4 regions of the Sedimentitalea todarodis genome follow, and region 2 is predicted to be linked to each of the others. Evidence: riboswitches for the same ligand, from Rfam matches in the RefSeq annotation. Region 2 holds a riboswitch; each other region holds the start of a gene.
The links. A riboswitch is a leader RNA that binds a small molecule or an ion and turns the genes downstream of it on or off. The one in region 2 is predicted to bind cobalamin.

Region 1 (5,034 bases), on a different contig from region 2:
CGAGGCTGCCAGAGAGGATGCCGCCCACAATCTGTACAACCGTCAGAAGTGCGTTGGCCCAGATAGCGATGGAGACACGGCGGTCGCCTGACGCGGGATCAATATGCGCGTGGCCGTGATCATGAGGCATGACGCGATTCCTCGTGTCTATGATTAGGCAATGCCAAGCCAGGGATCTGCGGCACACTACCTGATCTGATCCGGCGCACGCGGGCGTTCATCCAATGGCGTATGATATGGCGATACAATATGCCCTTTACGAAGCTGAATGACTGCTGATGAGCGGCGTAGAAGTTGTCGGGCGCGTCGAAAGTACCAAAGTCCTGGGCAATACCGGTCTCTTGGATGTAGGTATCGCCCCCCGTCCACTCCACTGGCGGCGCCTGCAGGCAGTCGGTCCCTGCCCCGTAACCGCAGAGACTGTGTGAATCGGCAAATTTGGATTGCAGCGCTGATAGAAACTCCGCATCCAGAATGAATCCTTCGAGGTTTGCCCAACCCGTCTCCGTCTCCACCTCAACCCAAGAGTGGACGATCTCATTGGGTGCAAGAGGATAGACGAGCTCTGGCACAACACCCCGTTGCAGCTCTTTGTGGATCGTGAACCCGTGAAGGCGGCACTGCACACTTACCGCGCGCAACAGGGCCATGAGAAGCGTGCCCTTGGTGTTGCATTGACCAAAACCGTCAGCGAGCACCTCGGCGGCCGAGATGTGGTCAGCGCGGTTGTACCCAAAGGCAATTTCATTGCGGACGAAATCGTAGACAGCGCCGATCCGGTCATGTTGAGAAAGGGCTTTCCACCCTCGGTCCTCGATCAATTGTGCAATCGACGGGTGGTCGAAGTTCAGGATTGGGGTTGTTGCCAACAGCCGATCATTCGCGCTCATTTTATATCTCCTCGAATCGTCTACGTGAAGATGTAATTGCTACAGTCACTATAGATTCAAGATCCAAATTTCATTTTAGTTTAGCACACGCTGTCACAAATCTGATGCTTAAGACCCGCATCTTCGCTGCAAACTCATCCCTCTTTTCAGGAGCAAAACTATGAAGACGTTAACAGCGGTATCCGCCCTTGCCATCGCGGTATCAGGCATGGCGACAGCACAAGACCTGCCGCAGGCAGAAAATGATTGGTTCGTATCCGGCCAAGAGCGTCTGGCCGAAGAGTTGGCAAAACTGCCCAATACCAACAGAGCCGTCAACATCATTTTGATGATCTCTGACGGCAACGGCGTTGGTACAAACTACGCATCGCGTCTGTTTGCAGGCCAGCAAGAGGGCGGCTTTGGTGATGAGTATGTTCAACCCCAGGAGGCCTTTCCAAACCTCGCTCTGGTCAAGACCTACAACGTTAATGCCCAGACGCCGGACAGCGCTGGAACAGGCACGGCCATGATGGCCGGGATCAAGACCAAGGCTGGCATCATCGGTGTGAATGAAAACGTGAACCGCGGCGACTGTTCGACGCTGCCGGGCAATACCGTTGCCTCCATGAACGAACTTATGAGTGAGATGGGAAAAGAAACCGGCATTGTCTCCACAGCGCGCATCACACATGCAACGCCGGCCTCGGCCTATGCAAAGACAGTGGACCGCAATTTCGAGGCGTCAGTGCCTGAAGGTTGCGACACCCAGACTGACATTGCGACGCAGCTGATCGAGGCCATGCGTTCCGGGATGATCGACGTCGCCATGGGCGGCGGCATGCGCAACTTTCATGGTGACGAAGGCGGGCGCCGCGAAGACGGGGTCAATCTGATGGACGTAGCCCAAAGCGAACTAGGCGCTCATTTGGCGACCGATCAGGCGTCTTTCGAAAACACCCCTTTGGATGGGACCCCGATCCTCGGGTTGTTTGAAAGCAGCCACATGATGTACGAAGCTGACCGCGAAGACGAACCCAGCCTGGCCGACATGACCGGTGCGGCCATCCAGGCGCTTCAGGCAAAATCGGGGGACAATGGCTTCTTTCTTCAGGTCGAAGCGGGTCGCGTGGACCATGCCAACCACGGCGGCAACCTTGCACGCGCGGTACGTGACCAAAAGGCGTTCTCCGACGCCGTCGCGATCGCTGATGAACTGACGGACGATGCCGACACCCTGATCATCGTGACGGCTGATCATGAACATGCACTTGCCTTCAATGGTTATTGCGGGCGTGGGTCGGACATCCTTGGCCTGTGCATGGGCATCGACGGCGAAGGCGTGGCGCATACCGGAGAGCCCGAATTGGGAGCCGACAATAAGCCGTTCACCGTCGCAGGCTACCTGAACGGTGCGGGATCGGTTCTGACCGAACAAGCGGATGGTTCTTTCTTTGGTACGCGACCGGTGCTCACCGAAGAGGCCGCGACAGACCTGGACTATTTGCAGCAGGCGGTGGTTCCCAAGTCCTCCGAAACCCATTCGGGTGAGGATGTCGCCGCCTATGCCAAAGGCCCGTGGGCACACCTTGTCGATGGCACAATTGAACAGAACATGATTTTTCACATCATGAACTATGCCGCGACGGCCGAATAATCTGATTTGGTCTGATCACGACATCCCCAAGAGTTCCGCTCTTGGGGATGTTTTGCTTTTTCGGATGGAGACCAGGGAGATCCGTCCTGGGCTTAGTTTTTCTCGGAAAGTTGAAGAGATGAGTTGATGTAACTAGCTGTTTGATGGAGTAGTTTTGTGTTATTTCGCATCATACTTGGGCTAAATTTGGTTGCCACAGCGACTACACACCAACTGCATTCTACAAACCATCTTGACTCGGGCAGGCCGAGGATATCAGGTGCTCGGACTTGGTCCCAAAGCCGATTTGCGGCGGCGGGGTAAATGGGAACGCGGTAGGGACATCAAGTCCTGTCCTGATCCGAGACTGCCCACGCAACTGTGAGCGTTAGCTGCATTCCGAATACCACTGGAGAGATCCGGGAAGGTGGAATTGCCGCGATGAAGCGCGAGTCAGGAAACCTGCCAGGTACACTGTGACGCCTCTAGGGAGGCATCTTGCACGATGGGTGCAGAAAGGACGAACTAATGCATATTGAACCTGGCGTCGTGGACGGCGCAAAACTCGTACTGGGAACCGCGACTGGCGTTGCCTCAGTTGGAATTGTCGCCAAGCTCGCTGTTGATCACGTGAAGCAGAACGGTAACATCTTAGCTTTGGTCGGACGCTCCGCTGCGGCAAGCGCGATGGTGCTCGGATTCTTTGAATTTCTGCCGCATCCACCTGTTGGAGTGTCAGAAGTACATCTGATACTTGGGACCACACTTTTCCTGATCCTCGGCACAGTTCCAACAGCTATTGGTCTGATCTTTGGTCTTGTCGCGCAAAGCTTCCTGTTTTCACCCACAGACATTCCGCAGTTGGGAATGAACCTGACCACGCTCATTCTGCCAGTTTTGGCGATGGCGGCATTGGCTCAACGAATTATACCGGCCGACACCCCTTACACTGAAGTAACCTATGGCCAAGCCGCGAAGCTATCTGCGGTGTTCCAAGGTGGAATTGTCGCATGGGTGGCATTCTGGGTATTCTACGGGCAAGGATTTACAGCAGAGACCTTAGCAAATGCAGGTGCATTCGCCTCAGTCTACATCATCGTTGTATTGCTTGAACCTATCATTGACCTTGGTGCTCTGGCTTTGGCAAAGACATTCCGGAGGTTCGAGAACACAGGCCTTCCGCACGCCCGGCTCTATCAACCTGCTTAAGGTAATTAGTAACCAAGTACGACCGACCATTGTCGTTTTACACACCGTTTTGGAATGCGAGCAATTGGCGCGACTACGCGCCGATTGCATCATGGTCGGTCAGACACTCCGAATGATCGCGCAAGACTTCGAGAACCTTACAGTCCGCCGTATTCCCCCCGCTGCATTCATGAATCATGCGCTTCAGCTCTGTGCGCAGCGCTTTCAGCCGATCCATCCTTAATTCTACCTGCTTGAGTTGCCGCCGGGCGATGGAATCCGCCTCATGGCAGGAGCGGTCGGGATTATCACTGAGATCAAGAAGCTCGCGGATCGCTTCAAGGGGAAACCCCAACTGACGTGCGTGCCGGATAAAGGACAGCCGATCGACTTCATCATCGCCGTAACGCCTTTGTCCGCCTTCTGTGCGACCCGGTTCGGGCATCAAACCGATCTGCTCATAGTACCGGATGGTCTGAACCTTTGTTCCGGTCTTCTTTCCCAAACTGCCAATCGTAAGCATGTAACCTCCATATCTATAGTGTTGGTAGCTATAGCTATTGGCATGCACAAGCCACTGGTCTGTTCACGGGTCCGTGACAAACCGCCTCTGTGCCAAGAAACAGCTTGAACCTCTAGCAGCTAGAACATTTAGAACGCACGAAAAATGGGCGGAATCGGGCGCAAAACGACCAATGAGATTATCTGCGTTACAAAAAGTGCTTTGGGGACTCGCTGCGATCGCGATCGTGGGGTTCGTCTGGCTGCAAGTTTCTACCAGAGTCGAACAGCGCGCTTATGAGCCCGCGTTCCGGGCGGATTTCGAACTGACCGATCATAATGGGATGGTCCAAACAGACGAATATCTCGCAGGGCGCTGGATGCTCGTTTTCTTTGGCTTTGCGAATTGCCCCGACGTGTGCCCCACAACTCTGGCGGAGGTAGCCGCTGTGATGGACGGGCTCGGCTCCGATGCGACACAAGTCCAGCCGCTTTTTTTCTCGATTGATCCAGAACGCGACACGCCGCAAGCGCTTGCTGAGTTTATCCCATATTTTGACGCAAACATCATCGGACTGACAGGCACCGCTGATCAAATTGAGAGAACGTCCAAGACATTTCGCATCTACTACGAAAAGATTGAGGAAGCCGCTTCGCCCGACGGATACACGATGGGGCATTCGTCTCAGCTGTTTCTCTTTGATCCGCAAGGCGGATATGTCGGTGCCTGGACATATGGCACGCCGGCAGAGGAGATCCTTGCCGATCTGAAGGCGCGGATGTCGATATGAGCCGGGTGATGTCAAAAGAGACGGCTTTGACCGCCGCGTGGATCGTCGC
Region 2 (5,034 bases):
GGTCTTGCCGGAGAAGGCGGTGGCGTTGACGATGGCAGCGGGTGTGAGCGTCTGAACCTGCCGTGCCAGCCAGCCTGCGGCCTCGGGGGCCTTGAGCGACGGGGCAAAGAGCGCGCCAACGTCAAAGCCGCGCGCGCGAAATGCGGTGAACAGTGCCTCGATCGGTGCGAGATCGGCGGCGGTCAGATAGGCGCGGTAAAAGGTGATGAGGATGCGAGGGCGGGTGCTTGTTGCGTCAAAAGTGGTCGCGGGGCAGGTGACGCCCTGTTCCGGTGTCCACGCTCCGACCTGCGGAAGGGTCTTGGCCCCGCGCACTGGTCCGGCATACAGCCCCGCCGCCAACGCGAACTGCGCGAGCGCCGCCTGTGCGGCCACGGTGCCGCCAGTGTCACAGAGAAGTTGCAGTCGCCGAAGGGTCGAGCGGGGCAGGGTGGAACAGTCGTCAAGCCGGGGATCGTGCCGCCCGTCTGCGGGCAAAACCGCCACCGCCAGCCCGTTGCGCGCGGCGAGCGACTGGACCTGTTGCAGGCCGTAGGTCCAGTAAGGCACGCCTCCGATAAGGCGGATCAGAATGCCCTTGGCGCCTTCGAGCGTCTGTTCGACATAGGTGTCGACCGAAAGCGGGTGCTTCAGCGCGGCGAGATTGGCCAACCGCAGAGATGGCATACGCCCGTCCGGACCGCCGCCACGATGCCAGCCGGACGCAAACGCGCCCAGATCGCTGTCGGAAAACGACAGAACCACCAACTCCGCCGGGCTTTGGCCCAGATCGGTCGGGGTGTCCGTTTCCTCTAGCCCGTGGCTTTCGCGAAAGACGACATGCATCGTGGCACGCTTCCCTACTCTGCCGCTGTCGGCAGGCAGGTAAGGATGTCGCGTATCGCGGCGGCATCGATGTCGTCATGTTCCGCGATGACGACAAGACGACCCTGGCGCGCCTCATCCGGCTTCCAGGCACGGTCATACTGGTGCCGCACGCGCGCTCCGACGGCCTGCACCAGCAAGCGCATGGGTTTTCCGGTGACCGCAACATAGCCTTTGACGCGCAGGATGTTGCGCTCGTTCGCCAGCTGTTCGATCCGGAAAACCAGATCGGCAGGATCGGATTGTTCGGGCAAATCCACGACAATGCTCTCAAAATCGTCGTGTTCGTGGTCATCCGCGCTGTCGTGGTGGCTGGGACGGGCATCCATGTCGTCCTCGGCGGCGGCCTCGAGCCCTAGGATCACGCGCACGTCGACGGCCCCTTCGGCAACCTCGATCACGGGCAGCGGGCGGGGCGCTTGGGCGGCGATGACGGCGCGTGCCTTTGCAACGCCGTCTGGCCCGGCAAGGTCGGGTTTGGTCAGCAGGATGATGTCGGCACAGCTGATCTGATCCTCGAACACCTCGGACAGCGGCGTTTCGTGATCGAGCGAGTCGTCAGCTGCGCGCTGGGCGTCGACGCGGGCGACGTCGGGGGCGAAACGACCTGCGGCGACGGCCTCGGCATCGGCGAGCGCGATGACACCGTCAACGGTGATGCGGCTGCGGATATCGGGCCAGTCAAACGCCTTGAGCAGCGGCTTGGGAAGTGCGAGACCCGAGGTCTCGATCAGGATATGATCCGGGCGCGGGTCCAGCGCCATCAGGGCTTCGATGGTCGGGATGAAGTCGTCGGCCACGGTGCAGCAGATGCAACCGTTGGACAGTTCCATGATGTTTTCGGCCGGGCAATCCGGGATGGCGCAGGATTTCAGGATGTCGCCATCGACGCCGACATCACCGAATTCATTGACTACCACGGCCAGACGCTTGCCTTGCGGGTTCTGCATGAGGTGGCGGATGAGGGTGGTTTTGCCAGAACCGAGAAATCCGGTGATCACGGTGACGGGCAGCTTGGACAGGTTGGACATCAGGTCTCTCCAATCGGGGGGATACGGGCGATACAGTTCTTGCGGAAATGGACAGGGCGCTCGCGCCACGGGACCAGCCCGTCGGGCGCGGCGTGATAGCGGGCAGCGACATCAAGGATCATCGGCGCGTCGGTGGTCTCGTCAAAATTGCCATAGACATAGGTCCAGCGACTTCCGCCGCCACGAAACACGATAGAGCAGCCATGATCGCAGTTGGACAGGCATTCGACCCCTCGCAGGGTGACACCCGCCGGCAGGTCTTGGCCCGCCAGTGCCTCATGCAGCATCGCGCCGGGGCGCGTGCCTTCGGTGTCGGTCGGCTGGCCACGCCGGCAGGTCAGGCAGACCAGCAACTCTACGGGCGCGACATCGGGCATCGGCTCTGTCATCCGTGTTCACCTCTTTCGGGCAGCCGGGAGGCGGGGAGATCGCGGGCAAAGCGGGTGCCGGGCCCGTGACCAAGACACCCCGCCCGGCCAACGTCATTTCGTGCTGGCAGGTCTCCCGGCTTGCGGATGTCAGAAAGCGGCGGCTTTCTGGCGGTCTGCCCGCCTTCCCGACCGATATCGGCCAGTGGCTTGGGCGACCTCTCCGGTCACGGTCGCGGGGACGGCTGCGTCAAGCATTCCCTTTTCATCTGCTTTCGCAGAAACCAACATGTTGCGGAATGACCAAGGGGCGCGGCGTTGTCAAGCGTTTGGAGCGAACCGGGTCACTTGCGCATCACCAAATGCTGTCGGTGCAGGCTGTGCTCAGATTCTGCGTCTCTGTTCAGTTGCGAGACGACACGCTCGATAGGTTGCGGCCGCCCAAATTGATGGAAAGTCGTTCATAGGAAGTAGTATTTCTATCGTCATGAAGGATCGGTTCTGGCGTGTTCAGCTGCATCATGAGGAGTATATGAGGATCAAACAGAGTATGGTGAAGTAAATGCCTGTTGAATTTATATTGGTTGATCCCGCGTATGGTTGCTGTTTCGGGGGAGGCGATCTTCTTTCGCGTTTTTACGACGCTGAAGCAACTGGGCGCGTTGAAGGAGGGTTGGGCCATGCTGGCTAATGTCGCGTTCGCGAGCCCTTCGAAGGACCGCGTCATATTTGCTGTCAAATGGGGTGCGTCGATCGTTCAGATCATGGGGTATTCAGCGACTGGCTTTGGCTGGACGCCGTGGAATCTCTACTTCTTTCTGATCGGTGTCCTGGGCTGGTTTGCCGTTGGGGCAATGTGGAAAGACAAAGCCTTGATGTTGGTTCACCTCGTTGCCCTCGGCGCCATGCTTGCTGGAATGACGAGCGGTTCGGGCGGAGATGTGGGGTCAACCCATTCAAGCAGGACCCCGGCGATTGTGACGGGGTCCTCTGACGTTCGTTCAGATCTTGAGATTGGGAATGATCTGTTTCTTGCGGCTGACGATGCCGGGCAGAACCACGCTGTCACCGGTTGCGGTGGCGTCAAAGCTCTTGGCGGCGACGGTCTTCACCAGATCGTTGGGGACCAGCAGCGTGGCTTCTTCGTTCAGGATATCGACGACAAAGAGAAGGACCTGATCAACGCCATCCTCCGACGCGACGGCGGGCATCGTCTCGATCAGGCTGGCCTTGCGGTCCAGAACCGTGGCGGGTGACGTGGTTTCCAGGACCGAGACACGAAACTTGGTGCCGTCGACCTGGTATTCCTTGCTGTCCATGCGCAGCAGTTCCGCGTCGCTGAACGAGGACACATCGGATTTGGCGGCGAACATATCGGCGGCGTAATCAGAGATCGAAATGCCCAACTCGGCGGCCAGCTTCTCGGCCACGGCCTTGTCATGCGGCGTGGTGGTCGGGCTGCGGAACTCCAGCGTGTCCGACAGGATGCATGTCAGCGCAGTGGCCTTTGCCCAGTCGGGCATCTTGGTGGCGTCGTCGCCCATCAGGTCGTGCATGATGGTTGCGGTGCAGGCCAGAGGACGGATGGTGATGTCGATCGGACCCTTGGTTTCCAGCCCGCCGACCAGCTTGTGATGGTCGATGATTGCCTGAATGTCGGCATTGTTGATGTTGGCGGGCAGTTCGGCAGGGTTGTTGGTGTCGACGATCACGACCGGCGCGTCGTCAGCGACGTCGGCGATGATGGCGGGTTTGGGCAGGTCCCAGCGTTTCAGCAAGAAGGCGGCTTCGGTGTTGGGCTCGCCCAGCAACACGGCTTCGGCGGGGGTGCCTTTGACCTCGTTCAGGTACCACGCCCAAAGGATGGGCGAGCCTGTCGAATCGGTGTCGGGGGATTTGTGTCCAAAAACCTGAATGGTCATCTGATGCATCCTGTGCAGGGGTGTAATTTGCGCGCCTTATAGGAACGTCACCCGGCGTTGTCACCCGTTGTTGCGCAGGCTGCGACCCTTGGTCAGATGAGCCTGCGTTGACTTTTTCAGACGCGGTTGGGAGGGTGCGGTCTGATCGCACGGACCTTATGATGATTTCCCATGCCCACAAGACCGTGTTCGTTCACATCCCCAAGACCGGCGGACAGAGCGTGGAGACCGTGTTTCTAAATGATCTGGATCTGGCATGGCGTGATCGTGCGGTGCTGTTGCTGCGCCAGAACGCCAACCCTAGGATGGGGCCGCAAAAACTGGCGCATCTCTATGCCGACGAATACGTGGCTCTGGGGCATATGCTGGCCGAGGATTTCGACCGCTATCTGAGATTTGCCATCGTGCGGCATCCCTATGAGAGGGCACTGTCGGAATTTCGCTACCGCGCCGGGGCAGCGGCCAAGCGCGGTCAGGTGTTGGAGTTGGACATCTTTCTGAACACCGAGATCAAGGACGACTATTCCGATGGCTCACGCCATCTTGTGCCACAGGTGCGCTATGTGACGGATGCGCGAGGGCGGGTTCTGGTCGATCGGGTGCTGCGATTCGAACGTCTTGCGCAGGACATCGCTCCGGTGTTCCGGAAGATTTTCGGCAGAGATCGACGGCTGCCGCACAAGAACCGGTCGCGGGTCGGTCTGGATGCGAGGCTTTCGCCTGTGCAGGCTGATATGCTGTTTGAACGGTATCGCGCGGATTTCGAGGCGTTCGGCTATGACCGGTGAGGCAATCACGCAGGAACAGCACCTGTATCCCCCGATCAAGGCGTTGCTTGAGCAGCAGGGC
Region 3 (5,034 bases), on a different contig from region 2:
GAAAGCGCTGCGCACCGCATCCGGCTATTACATCGACGTGGGTGCGTCAGACCTGATCGCAAACGGAGAGATCAAGGTCATCTCGGGAGCGGACGTCGTGGCGCTGACGCCCGATGGGCTGCGTCTGGGCGATGGGCAGGAGGTGACGGCCGACGTGGTTGTTGCCTGCATTGGGTATCAGTCAATGAATGAGATCGTTGCCGGTATCGTGTCGCCCGAAGTCGCCTCCGCCATCGGCCCATGTTGGGGGCTTGGGTCCGGCGTAAGAGGAGACCCCGGCCCCTGGCAAGGCGAGTTGCGCAATATGTGGAAACCCACGGTCGCCGAAAATCTCTGGTTTCATGGCGGCAACCTGGCGCTGTCCCGCTTTTATTCCAGGTTCCTGGCCTTGCAACTCAAGGCACGGATGGAAGGCATCAAGACGCCGGTCTACCGGCGCCCCGATCCTGTTCAGAGTGGTTTATAGGCGATGGCTTCGATTTCCACCGCAATATCGATCATCAACCGCGATTCCGCGGTGGAGCGGGCCGGCGGGTTGGTCGGAAAATACGCGCCATATGCTTCGTTGAACGCGGCAAAATCGTCGCGGTCGCGCAGCCACACGGTCGTCTTGATCACATCCGACATGTCGCACCCTGCCATTTTCAGAACGGCCCCGATATTGTCGAGAACGGCACGGGTTTCCGCCGCGACACCGCCTTCGGCTTTCTTGCCGTCGACCATCGGGACTTGCCCGGAAACGAAGACGAAATCGCCCGCCCGAACGGCCGGAGACAATGGGACCTGTGCGGAACCGAAAAACTCTTTTGACATGAAATCCACTCCTTTGCTGGCTTCGCAAGGACCATCCCCAAACCCACCGGAAATTCAAGAAGGCATTTGCCATGATCCGATTTAACGAGGTTCGTGTTGTCATCACCGGGGCCGGAGGCGGTGTCGGAAGTGCCTTGACCAAAGGGTTTGCCGCCGCAGGTGCACAGGTCGTCGCCTGTGATGTCGTCGGGGCTGAACTTGCCGCGCCGCATATCGCCGAAAGCCATTTCTTTGATCTGCGCGACAAGGCCCAGATCGCTGGCCGCGCACAGGAGATACTGGCCAACGGAACGCCTCATGTGGTCGTGTCGAACGCCGGTTGGACCCGTCAGGAGACCCTGGCCATGACAACGGCGGCGGGAATCGACGACGAAATGGATTGTAATTTCAACGGCGTGGCATTGCTGACACATGCGTTGCTGCCGGCGATGCGCGATGCGGCTGGTAATCGTGCCTTTGTGTTCATCTCGTCCTGCAATGCATCAAGTCATTTTGGCAATCCCGTCTATTCGGCGGCCAAGGCCGCGACGATGGCCTGGATGCGCGCCCTTGCAGTCGAAGAGGCACCCAACGGTATTCGCTCCAACGCCGTTGCGCCCGCCTCCATCCGGACCGGAGCGTGGGAACACCGGCTTGCGGCGGACCCCACGATTTTGGACAAGCTGCAAAGCATCTATCCCATGGGCCGTATCGTGACCCCTGAGGAAGTGACAAATGCGGTTCTGTTTCTGGCCTCGGATCTGGCATCGGGCATCACCGGCACCACCCTCGCCGTCGATGCCGGGCTGTCAGCGGGCAACCTGCCGTTTCTAGATGCCATCAGATAAGGGTCCGACATGGATATCAATGACGTAGACACGCCTTCCGTTTTGATCGACCTCGACAAGGTCGATGCCAACCTGAAGGCCGCACAAGACTATGCCAATGCACACGGTCTGATCTTGCGACCACACGTCAAGACCCACAAACTGCCGCGCTTTGCCAGGTTGCAACAGGATCTGGGCGCCGTGGGGATCACCGCTCAGAAGCTGGGCGAAGCCGAAGCGATGGCGGATGGCGGGATGGATGATGTCTTCCTGCCCTACAACATCCTGGGTCGGACCAAACTGGATCGGCTTCATGCGCTGCACCAGCGCACTACACTCTGCGTGACAGCGGACAATGCGCCAACCATTGCTGGCTATGCAGCACGTTTCACAGATCCCTCGCATCCGTTGGCCGTCCTGGTCGAATGTGACACCGGCGCGGGGCGTTGCGGGGTGCAAACGGCCCACGAGGCTGTTGATCTGGCAACAGTCATTGACGCCGCCCCCGGCCTGACCTTTGCTGGCTTGATGAGCTATCCACCTCAGGGCAAGACACAGCATGTGCAGACTTGGCTAACAGACGCCATTGACGCACTGACGGCGGCGGGCCTTCCACCCGAACGGGTTTCCATTGGGGGAACCCCGGACCTGATGCGCGCCGCCGAAATCCCCGCGGCGAACGAGTACCGGCCGGGAACCTATATCTATGGGGATCGGATGCAGGTGGCCTGGGGGCATGGCGCATTGGATCGCTGCGCCCTGACCGTGCTTGCGACAGTTGTCAGCCGCCCAACGCCGGATCGTGCCATTCTGGACAGTGGTTCCAAGGCATTGGCCGCCGATCTTTGTGGTGCGGAGGGGCATGGGCACATCACGACCTATCCGGAGGCCGTAATCACAGCACTGTCCGAGGAGCACGGCATCGTTGATCTGTCAGCTTGCGCGCATCGCCCTGAAATCGGCGAGCGGTTACAGATCATTCCCAATCACTGCTGTGTCGTCACCAACCTCTTTGATCATGTATACCTGATGCGCAATTCTCGGATTGAAGAGACGGCCCCGATCACCTCGCGGGGCCGTCTCCGCTAAATGGATCTTGGCGATTGTTGCGTAGGTCCGGTCCGAGAAGCGATCAGGTGACTCAGGGATTAGACCCATTTTTCCGGGTCACATATTAACCGCACCGCGCTGACCCCAAAGGCTGAATTCATCGAAAGCCTGCACCAGTCGGTGGTCCTCCTCGGCGTCACTTGCACTCGTTCGCAAACCGGTCAGAATCGGTCCAATTCGTTCGTCATTTTGCTATTTTTTCAACTTAATCCAATTCGCTGAGGAGTTCCTCACGTTTCGCAGCTCGCATAGCTGACGCCAGAACATCCCATCAAACCACCTCCGGAAAGCAACCCGATTTCTGGCAACACTCGAATGGCGTTGATCTTGCATCGCAGAATATTTCCTTCTATCAAGGGTCGTCGGTTTTCTTTAGAAAATAATAGGGAATTCGCAGCGCGCCCCAAGCGCGTGAAACGTAACTGCCCCCGCAACTGTGAGCGGCGAGCCACGTTCTGAAGTAACCACTGGGCCATGACAACCCGGGAAGGTGGAACAAGGCGCTGAGCCGCGAGTCAGGAGACCTACCGACGCACACTGTAACCGGGCGGGGATGTCCGGGGTGGATCGTGGTTGTCATCGGGCGGGATTATCCGCTTTCCTTGTCTTTCGATCTTGCCCCATGCCTTAGCCCACCAATGGCACAGGAGCCATTTGATGACGAAACACTTGATTGCGCCCGGGGTGATGGCGCTGGTCCTGACGTCTACTGCTGTCACAGCGCAGCAGACCAGCTATCCGCTGACAATCGCCAATTGTGGCCACACCCTGACATTCGAGGGGCCCCCGGAAAATACGGTGGCCTTGGGTCAATCCACGACCGAACTGCTCTACCTGCTCGGGCTGGGCGACACGGTTTCTGGTACAGCGGTATGGTTCAACCCGGTCCTGCCCCAATTCGAGGAATTGAATGACGGCATCGAGCGGCTGGCCGACAACGATCCCAGCTTTGAGAGTGTGGTCAACAAGAAGCCCGACCTCGTGACAGTGATGTACGAATGGCATGTGGGCCCGGAAGGCATCGTTGGCACCCGCGAGATGTTTCATGACGTCGGCGTACCAACCTATGTCATGCCCACCGAATGCGAGAAAAAGGACAACCTCGTGGGGCTGGATGGGACACGGTCAGAGCTGTTTTCGACCGACCAGCTGTACAAATCGATCGCCCAGCTTTCCGAGATCTACGACGTGCAGGACAGAGGCGCCGCACTGATCGAAGATTTGAAAGCAAGCGAATCCAAGGCGATCGAAAAGGCAAGCGGACTGAGCCTGCCCGACGGCACATCTGGCCTGTTCTGGTTCTCTTCGGCCGAAATTGATACCAATCCATTCGTCGCCGGGCAAAAGGGTGTGCCGGCCTACATGATGGACAAGCTGGGCGTCGAAAACGTCGTGACTTCGGACGAGGAGTGGCCAAGCGTGGGCTGGGAAACGCTGGCCAAGGCGGACCCGACTTTTATCGTGATCGCCGAAATGGACCGCCGCCGGTTCCCGGCCGACGACATCGAGAAAAAGCGCGAATTCCTGATGAACGATCCGGTGGCACGCGAAATGGCTGCCGTGAAAAAAGGGCGTATCATCACCATCGATGCCCACGCCATGAGCCCGACCGTCCGCGCAATCTATGCGCTCGATCAGGTGGCGGATGCATTGGCAGGGTATGATTTGAAATGACCGTGATTGACCGGCAGGTGAGCCGGTCCGTATCAGGCAGAGCTTGGCACTGGGCGGTGATTGCACCGCCCGTGCTGCTGATTGCGTTGATGGCTGGCACAGCGCTTGGCGAAACCCCGATTCCCTGGGATGTGGTGGCGCAGGTGCTGGCCAACAAGATGTTCGGCGCGGATTATCCGGTCGACAGGATCGACGAAGGCATTGTCTGGAACTACCGTTTTGCGCGGGCGGTTGTAGCCGCCTGTTGCGGCGCGGGGCTGGCCCTGTCGGGCGTCGTCCTGCAGGCACTGTTGCGCAACGCGCTGGCTGACCCCTATCTCCTTGGCATTTCCGCAGGTGCGTCCAGCGGCGCCGTCGCCGTCACCGTCATGGGCATCGGCGCCGGTGCTGTTTCACTATCGGTCGGGGCCTTTGCCGGGGCGATATTTGCCTTTGGCTTCGTGGCCATGCTGGCCCATGCCGCAGGGGGCGGCGCGGGATTGCGGGCGGCAGGCGTGATCGTCTTGGCCGGCATTGCCGGATCGCAACTGTTCAGCGCGCTGACCGCTTTCATGATCGCCAAATCCGCCAGCGCCGAACAGGCGCGCGGCATCATGTTCTGGCTCATGGGCAATCTCAGTGGCGTCCGCTG
Region 4 (5,034 bases), on a different contig from region 2:
CGACACGTCCGACAGGAGCGGCGTGCCATGGACGCGTGCGCAGAGGTCGCGGACCTCCACCTTCATCTCCGCGCGCCTCGCACAAGGATCAGCGCGAAGGTCGGCGCGCCCACCAGCGCCGTGACCACGCCGATGGGCAAGACCTGTCCAGGCACGAGGACGCGGCTGATCACGTCGGCGGCCACGAGGAACACCGCCCCCGCAAGCGCCGAGGCCGGCACCAGCTGATCGTGACGTGTCCCGACGAGGAACCGCATGGCGTGGGGGACGACCAGCCCGACGAAGCCAATTGCGCCAACCTTCGAAACCAGCACGCCGACCATGATCGCCGTGGCGGTGACGAGCGTGCCGCGCAGCGCCGGTACGTTGATTCCGAGGGAGGCTGCGCTATCGGCGCCGAATGTGAACGCGTCGAGCGCACGTCGGTGCCACAGGCAAAGGCTCACGCCTGCAAGGGAAACGAGGGCGCAGGCACCGACATCCTCCCACCGGATGCCCGACAGGTTGCCCATCAGCCAGAACATGATGCCCCGCGCCTGCTCGGCATTGGCGGAGCGGGCGATGGTGAAGGCCGTCAGGGCGTTGAACATCTGCGACCCGGCGATCCCGGCGAGGATGATCGCGGCCGCGGCCTGGGTGGCGCGCCCTCCCCCCGCGCCGCCGCTGACCGCACGGGCAAGCGCCGCGACGCATCCAAAGGCCAGCAGCGCCCCGGTCAGTGCGCCAAACGACATTGAGATCGCGCCGCCCCCCACGCCCGCGACCGTGACGAGGACCGCCCCGGTCGAGGCACCCGCAGAAAGGCCCATCAGGTAGGGATCGGCAAGCGGGTTGCGCAGAAGCGCCTGAAGCACCACCCCGGTCAACGCCAGCCCCGCCCCGCAACAAGCCGCCACGACGGCGCGGGGGAGGCGATAGCTCCAGATGATCCCCGCCTCTATCCCGTCCACCGGATAACCCGCCTCCCACAGGTGGTTCGCGAGCGTCCGCAGCACCGTGGCGAAGGGCAGCCGGGTCTCCCCGATTGCTGTGCCGGCCAGGATGGCGAGCCCGAGAACGAGGGGAGCAAGCCAGAGGCCGCGCCCCCGTGCGACGCGTGCAGGCGCGGCCACCATTGTCATTCGAAGGACATCTCCGAGAGCGCCTGCGACAGGGTTCCCAGCCCGTAGATCGACCGCATCGTCGCGCTCATGGCGTGGGCGTCCATCTGCACGATCCGCCGCTCCTGCACGGCCGTCATTTGGCTTGTCACGGGATCGGTGCGCAGGAACGCGAGTTTCTTCTCCACGTCGTCCGCCGGGAAGCGGCGGCGGTCCATGTAGGCGATGACGATGATGTCTGGATCCGCGCGGGCGATGCTCTCCCACCCGACCGTCGGCCATTCCTCGTCGGACTCGATGATGTTCTCGATCCCGAGATTCGACATCATGTACCCCGGCGCGCCGAGCCGCCCGGCCACATAGGGGTCAATCTCCAGATCTGCGGAAGAGAACCAGAAGACGGCCGTCAGATCGCCCGGCAGATCGAGGCCTTCCGCACGCGCGATAGCATCGCGTTCGGATGCCTCCAGTTCCGCGACCAGACCCTCGCCGGCCGACTGCACGTCGAAGATCGCCGCAAGCTCGCGGATGCCCTTGTAAACCGAGGCGGTGTCGAAGGCGCCCACGCGCGTGCCGTCCCCGCCGGTGGAATTGTCCTTGGTGTCGCAATCGGCGGGCATGATGTATGTCGGAACGCCAACGTCACGGAACATCTCGCGGGTGCCCACGATCCCGCTTTCGCCCACGTGCCATTCATATTGCACGGCGACCAGCCCCGGCTTCTTCGCGACCACGCTTTCGAAGCTGGGATCATTGTCGGCCATCCGCTCGATCCCCTCGTTCACCTCCGCGAACTCCGGCAGGACCGGATTGAACCAGACGGAGGTGCCCGAGACCTTGGGCGCAAGGCCGAGGGAATAGAGGATCTCGGTCGCGGACTGGCCGATGGTCACGGCACTGCCCGGGGCGGTGTCGAAGGACATCTCCACGCCGCAATTCGTCAGGTTCAGGGGGTAGGTTGTTTCTTGCGCATGCAGGGGCAGCGCGGCGCTGGCCAGCAGGGTGGCCGTGATCAGTGTCTGTTTCATCCGTTCTTTCCCGTCAGATGGGACCGGCAGGGACAAAACGCGAAACAGTGTGCGATCATACGGGACGCGACAGGTTTCCCGCCCCGGCACACCCCGTCCGATCGTGGTTTCACTCGCGTCGGCAGGTCTCCTGACTGGCGGGTCGCGACACCTCTCGCCTTCCCGGAACTCACCCAGTGGCATATCGAGAGGCGCTCGCCGCCTACAGTTGCGGGGGCAGTTCCGTTTCCCGGCCAAGGCCGGAACGGATTCCCTTTTCATTCCCGGAGGAAACCGACGGAACAAGCAATTGCAGGATCTACGGCCAGCGGCAAGCACAGAATGAGCAGGCCCTTCGCCAATCGCAAATTGCCGACAAAGCTGCCGTTCGGAGATTCCGCAGCATTCGGTAGAGTGGGCGCGCAGTCAAATTTCGCGGCACGGTGCCTCAACCCCACTCCCGCCGGAATGTGAAGAATCCAGACCAAACTCTGCAGCGATGTAGGTCCTGATCTCAGCTGTCGATCGGCAGAAGCGAGCCTGCAGCCAGTCGCATAGCACGGTTTCCTGATCAGAGGTCATGCGAGACTTGCCGCCCTTCCAGCCATCAAGGGCAAGCGCTTCCCAGCCACCGTCCCGATAAGACTTGTACCAACTGCGAATGGTGTCGTCGTCCAAGTACAGAAATTTCGCGATCTGCACGCAATTCTCGCCATCGTCGAGCAGCAGGATCGCATTCGCCCTCCGCGCGACGCCATGGTCCTCGCGCTGAATGCGCACGCAGCACTCAAGTTTGAGGCGTTCCGCTGGGGAAAGAAAGTTGTTCCGGATCATTGGCTTACCCGAATCGTTCCAAGCCTCAACGTCAAGTCGCCAAATTCGGCAAGTCAAAGACTCCGAGTATAACTGAGCAATTTCTTCAGCTTCCCGGACAACCCAGCGAGAGCCCGTTTGCGGAAATGGATAGCTTCAGGAACTCGGCCTGATAGCTATTGAGGTCCTCGCCCGTCGGTGCCTTCAGCAACAAGTTGTTGCGGTCCGTCGCATTGTTGGGATCGTGCCGCGGTTCTCCGGGCCGCAGCGGCTCTTTCGATATGTCTCTGTCAGGATGAAGAAGTCCCAGGCCATGACCGATCTCGTGGGCGATGGTATCGCCACCCCCCTCAACAATGCCCACAGGGGTCATGCGCTTGTCCCGGCGGTGCGTCTCCAGTGGACCGCCCACGCCGAGTACCTTGCCGTTTTGATCGTCAGGTTTCTGGGGCGAACGCTGAACGTCGGAGGCATAGAATATGTGAACACAGCGCCGCTTGAAGTCGAGGGTCGCATCGTACTGAAAACCATCGAACAACCATTGGAACGGCCGGATCTTCTTGGGTTCTGTATCGTCCTTGCTGTAGATGACTCCGGTGTTGGTGAAGAGCGTGTCGGCAAGGTTTGGGTCGCCCTGCGACGAATTCATTTCAGTCGGATCGAGCACGCGCACACCGCATAGACAAAATTGAAACCCCGACGGCGCGAAGATCGTGTTGGCGTGATGGATGTCTTCCACCACCTTGTCGACCGAGGCAGGGGCCGGGCGCAGTGAAATGCCCATGCCGGTCGCTCCGGCAGCTAGCGCAGAAGCGCCTACTTCCCGTCCACCGACCTGCCGACCCTTCAAAATCCAGACGTAGAGACAATAGCAGGGCGGAATGACTTCGACCCAATAGGTATGATGCCCGTAAGGGCCCGGCGCATCGCCCGGCGTCGTGGGTGGTCGGTGCATCCAACCGGATCGCAGTTCGTGGAGACTGACCTTCGCATCCGAAAGGCTCCGGTGTTGACCTTCAGCAAGAGGCGGAAGCCCGCCTCGCCGTTTGGCCGCCGGTTCATCACGGGCCTCCATCGCTGACATCGTCGAAAGGCCAGAAAAGAGCTGCGATAGGCCAGACAAGACTTCCGTTAATGGTGCCGGGTGGGCTGGGATCGAAGGACGAGCAATCGGAGGAGTGATTTCTTCGGGTAATGGCAATGGCTGCGGCGCCTGCGTGACCAATGGGTTCCCAAAGTTCAACAGGCCCATTTCGTCAAGCTCTTGCAGCCTTGCTGGGTCGACCTCGACAACCTCAAGCAGGTCGTCGCCCGACCAGAGGGGACGCTGGGACCTCCGATCGAGAAGGGGGGCCAAAACATCCTCGGACACATTAAGGAGAATGGCGATTTCTTCTGGCGGTAGATAGTTGATGTCGCGGTTCAGGCCGACCATATTTTGTCCTTCCAAAGGGCCCGACCAGTCGAAACCAATGTGAGTTCCCTTCCGATTGCGGGCGCCAAAATCAATTCATTCGTGTGCTCTTACTCATCCAAATTTGGGGAGCCGTGATGACGGCTCACCGGACGAACATGGAAAGCCAATTAGAGTTGGCTGGGGCATTCACTTCAGGGTCCGGCGCTTGCAGAGAATACTACAAAAACCGATCTTTTCAAAGAACTACCAAGTTCCTCCCGCTAGGCAATCAGCTCAGCCAAACACCGAGACTGTAGAATTCTGCGTTAAGCACGCAGTTTTCTCGATAGTATTTGTAGCGGTTGAAATTTGACGATTCTGCATTCGATCGCGAACACAATGCTGTTGGTTTTAAAGTCTCCAGGCTACACGATCCGGTGGCAGGCCTGCTCCGGCAGGCCGACCCGCCGGGGGGCCGTGTAAATCTGGCTGGCCGTTGCAACTGCAATTTGATTGGTTGCTGTTGCCAGATTAAACAATTTAGCCTGAAGACAATAATCGCGGATTTTCACAGAACGGTTCGGATAGACTTGCGCGCCCAATGTGATGAGGTACTTCTCAACCATTGGGGAGCAGCCGCTCCGTAACCTGCAACGGACGATGGGATTGAACGCATGGAACATCGCATGACGCAGACAGCGAACTATGCCGCTTTCGC

Region 1: it holds a riboswitch for cobalamin, as region 2 does, so the genes downstream of both, QO231_RS21780 (energy-coupling factor ABC transporter permease) here and QO231_RS17815 (DUF1636 domain-containing protein) in region 2, are expected to answer to the same signal.
Region 3: it holds a riboswitch for cobalamin, as region 2 does, so the genes downstream of both, QO231_RS21225 (ABC transporter substrate-binding protein) here and QO231_RS17815 (DUF1636 domain-containing protein) in region 2, are expected to answer to the same signal.
Region 4: it holds a riboswitch for cobalamin, as region 2 does, so the genes downstream of both, QO231_RS16625 (ABC transporter substrate-binding protein) here and QO231_RS17815 (DUF1636 domain-containing protein) in region 2, are expected to answer to the same signal.

Annotation. Positions count from the first base shown of each region.
Region 1 covers NZ_JASMWN010000024.1:29,360-34,393, forward strand. Annotated here, with positions in the region: gene QO231_RS21765 (cation diffusion facilitator family transporter) at 1-130, opposite strand, end outside; gene QO231_RS21770 (transglutaminase-like domain-containing protein) at 120-890, opposite strand; gene QO231_RS21775 (alkaline phosphatase) at 1,051-2,526, shown strand; cobalamin riboswitch at 2,780-2,989, shown strand; gene QO231_RS21780 (energy-coupling factor ABC transporter permease) at 3,034-3,714, shown strand; gene QO231_RS21785 (MerR family transcriptional regulator) at 3,788-4,216, opposite strand; gene QO231_RS21790 (SCO family protein) at 4,389-4,985, shown strand; gene QO231_RS21795 (disulfide bond formation protein B) at 4,982-5,034, shown strand, end outside.
Region 2 covers NZ_JASMWN010000016.1:52,213-57,246, reverse strand. Annotated here, with positions in the region: gene cobN (cobaltochelatase subunit CobN) at 1-825, opposite strand, end outside; gene cobW (cobalamin biosynthesis protein CobW) at 840-1,895, opposite strand; gene QO231_RS17815 (DUF1636 domain-containing protein) at 1,895-2,284, opposite strand; cobalamin riboswitch at 2,373-2,567, opposite strand; partial or broken gene QO231_RS17810 (DUF6552 family protein) at 2,944-3,189, shown strand; gene QO231_RS17805 (manganese-dependent inorganic pyrophosphatase) at 3,265-4,185, opposite strand; gene QO231_RS17800 (sulfotransferase family 2 domain-containing protein) at 4,344-4,973, shown strand; gene QO231_RS17795 (DUF2161 domain-containing phosphodiesterase) at 4,963-5,034, shown strand, end outside.
Region 3 covers NZ_JASMWN010000022.1:79,241-84,274, forward strand. Annotated here, with positions in the region: gene QO231_RS21205 (NAD(P)/FAD-dependent oxidoreductase) at 1-466, shown strand, start outside; gene QO231_RS21210 (RidA family protein) at 451-813, opposite strand; gene QO231_RS21215 (SDR family NAD(P)-dependent oxidoreductase) at 885-1,640, shown strand; gene QO231_RS21220 (D-TA family PLP-dependent enzyme) at 1,650-2,708, shown strand; cobalamin riboswitch at 3,076-3,275, shown strand; gene QO231_RS21225 (ABC transporter substrate-binding protein) at 3,387-4,403, shown strand; gene QO231_RS21230 (FecCD family ABC transporter permease) at 4,400-5,034, shown strand, end outside.
Region 4 covers NZ_JASMWN010000014.1:87,455-92,488, reverse strand. Annotated here, with positions in the region: gene QO231_RS16635 (ABC transporter ATP-binding protein) at 1-66, opposite strand, end outside; gene QO231_RS16630 (FecCD family ABC transporter permease) at 63-1,115, opposite strand; gene QO231_RS16625 (ABC transporter substrate-binding protein) at 1,118-2,128, opposite strand; cobalamin riboswitch at 2,232-2,421, opposite strand; gene QO231_RS16620 (helix-turn-helix domain-containing protein) at 2,534-2,941, opposite strand; gene QO231_RS16615 (hypothetical protein) at 3,027-4,355, opposite strand; gene QO231_RS16610 (hypothetical protein) at 4,742-4,942, opposite strand; gene QO231_RS16605 (hypothetical protein) at 5,003-5,034, shown strand, end outside.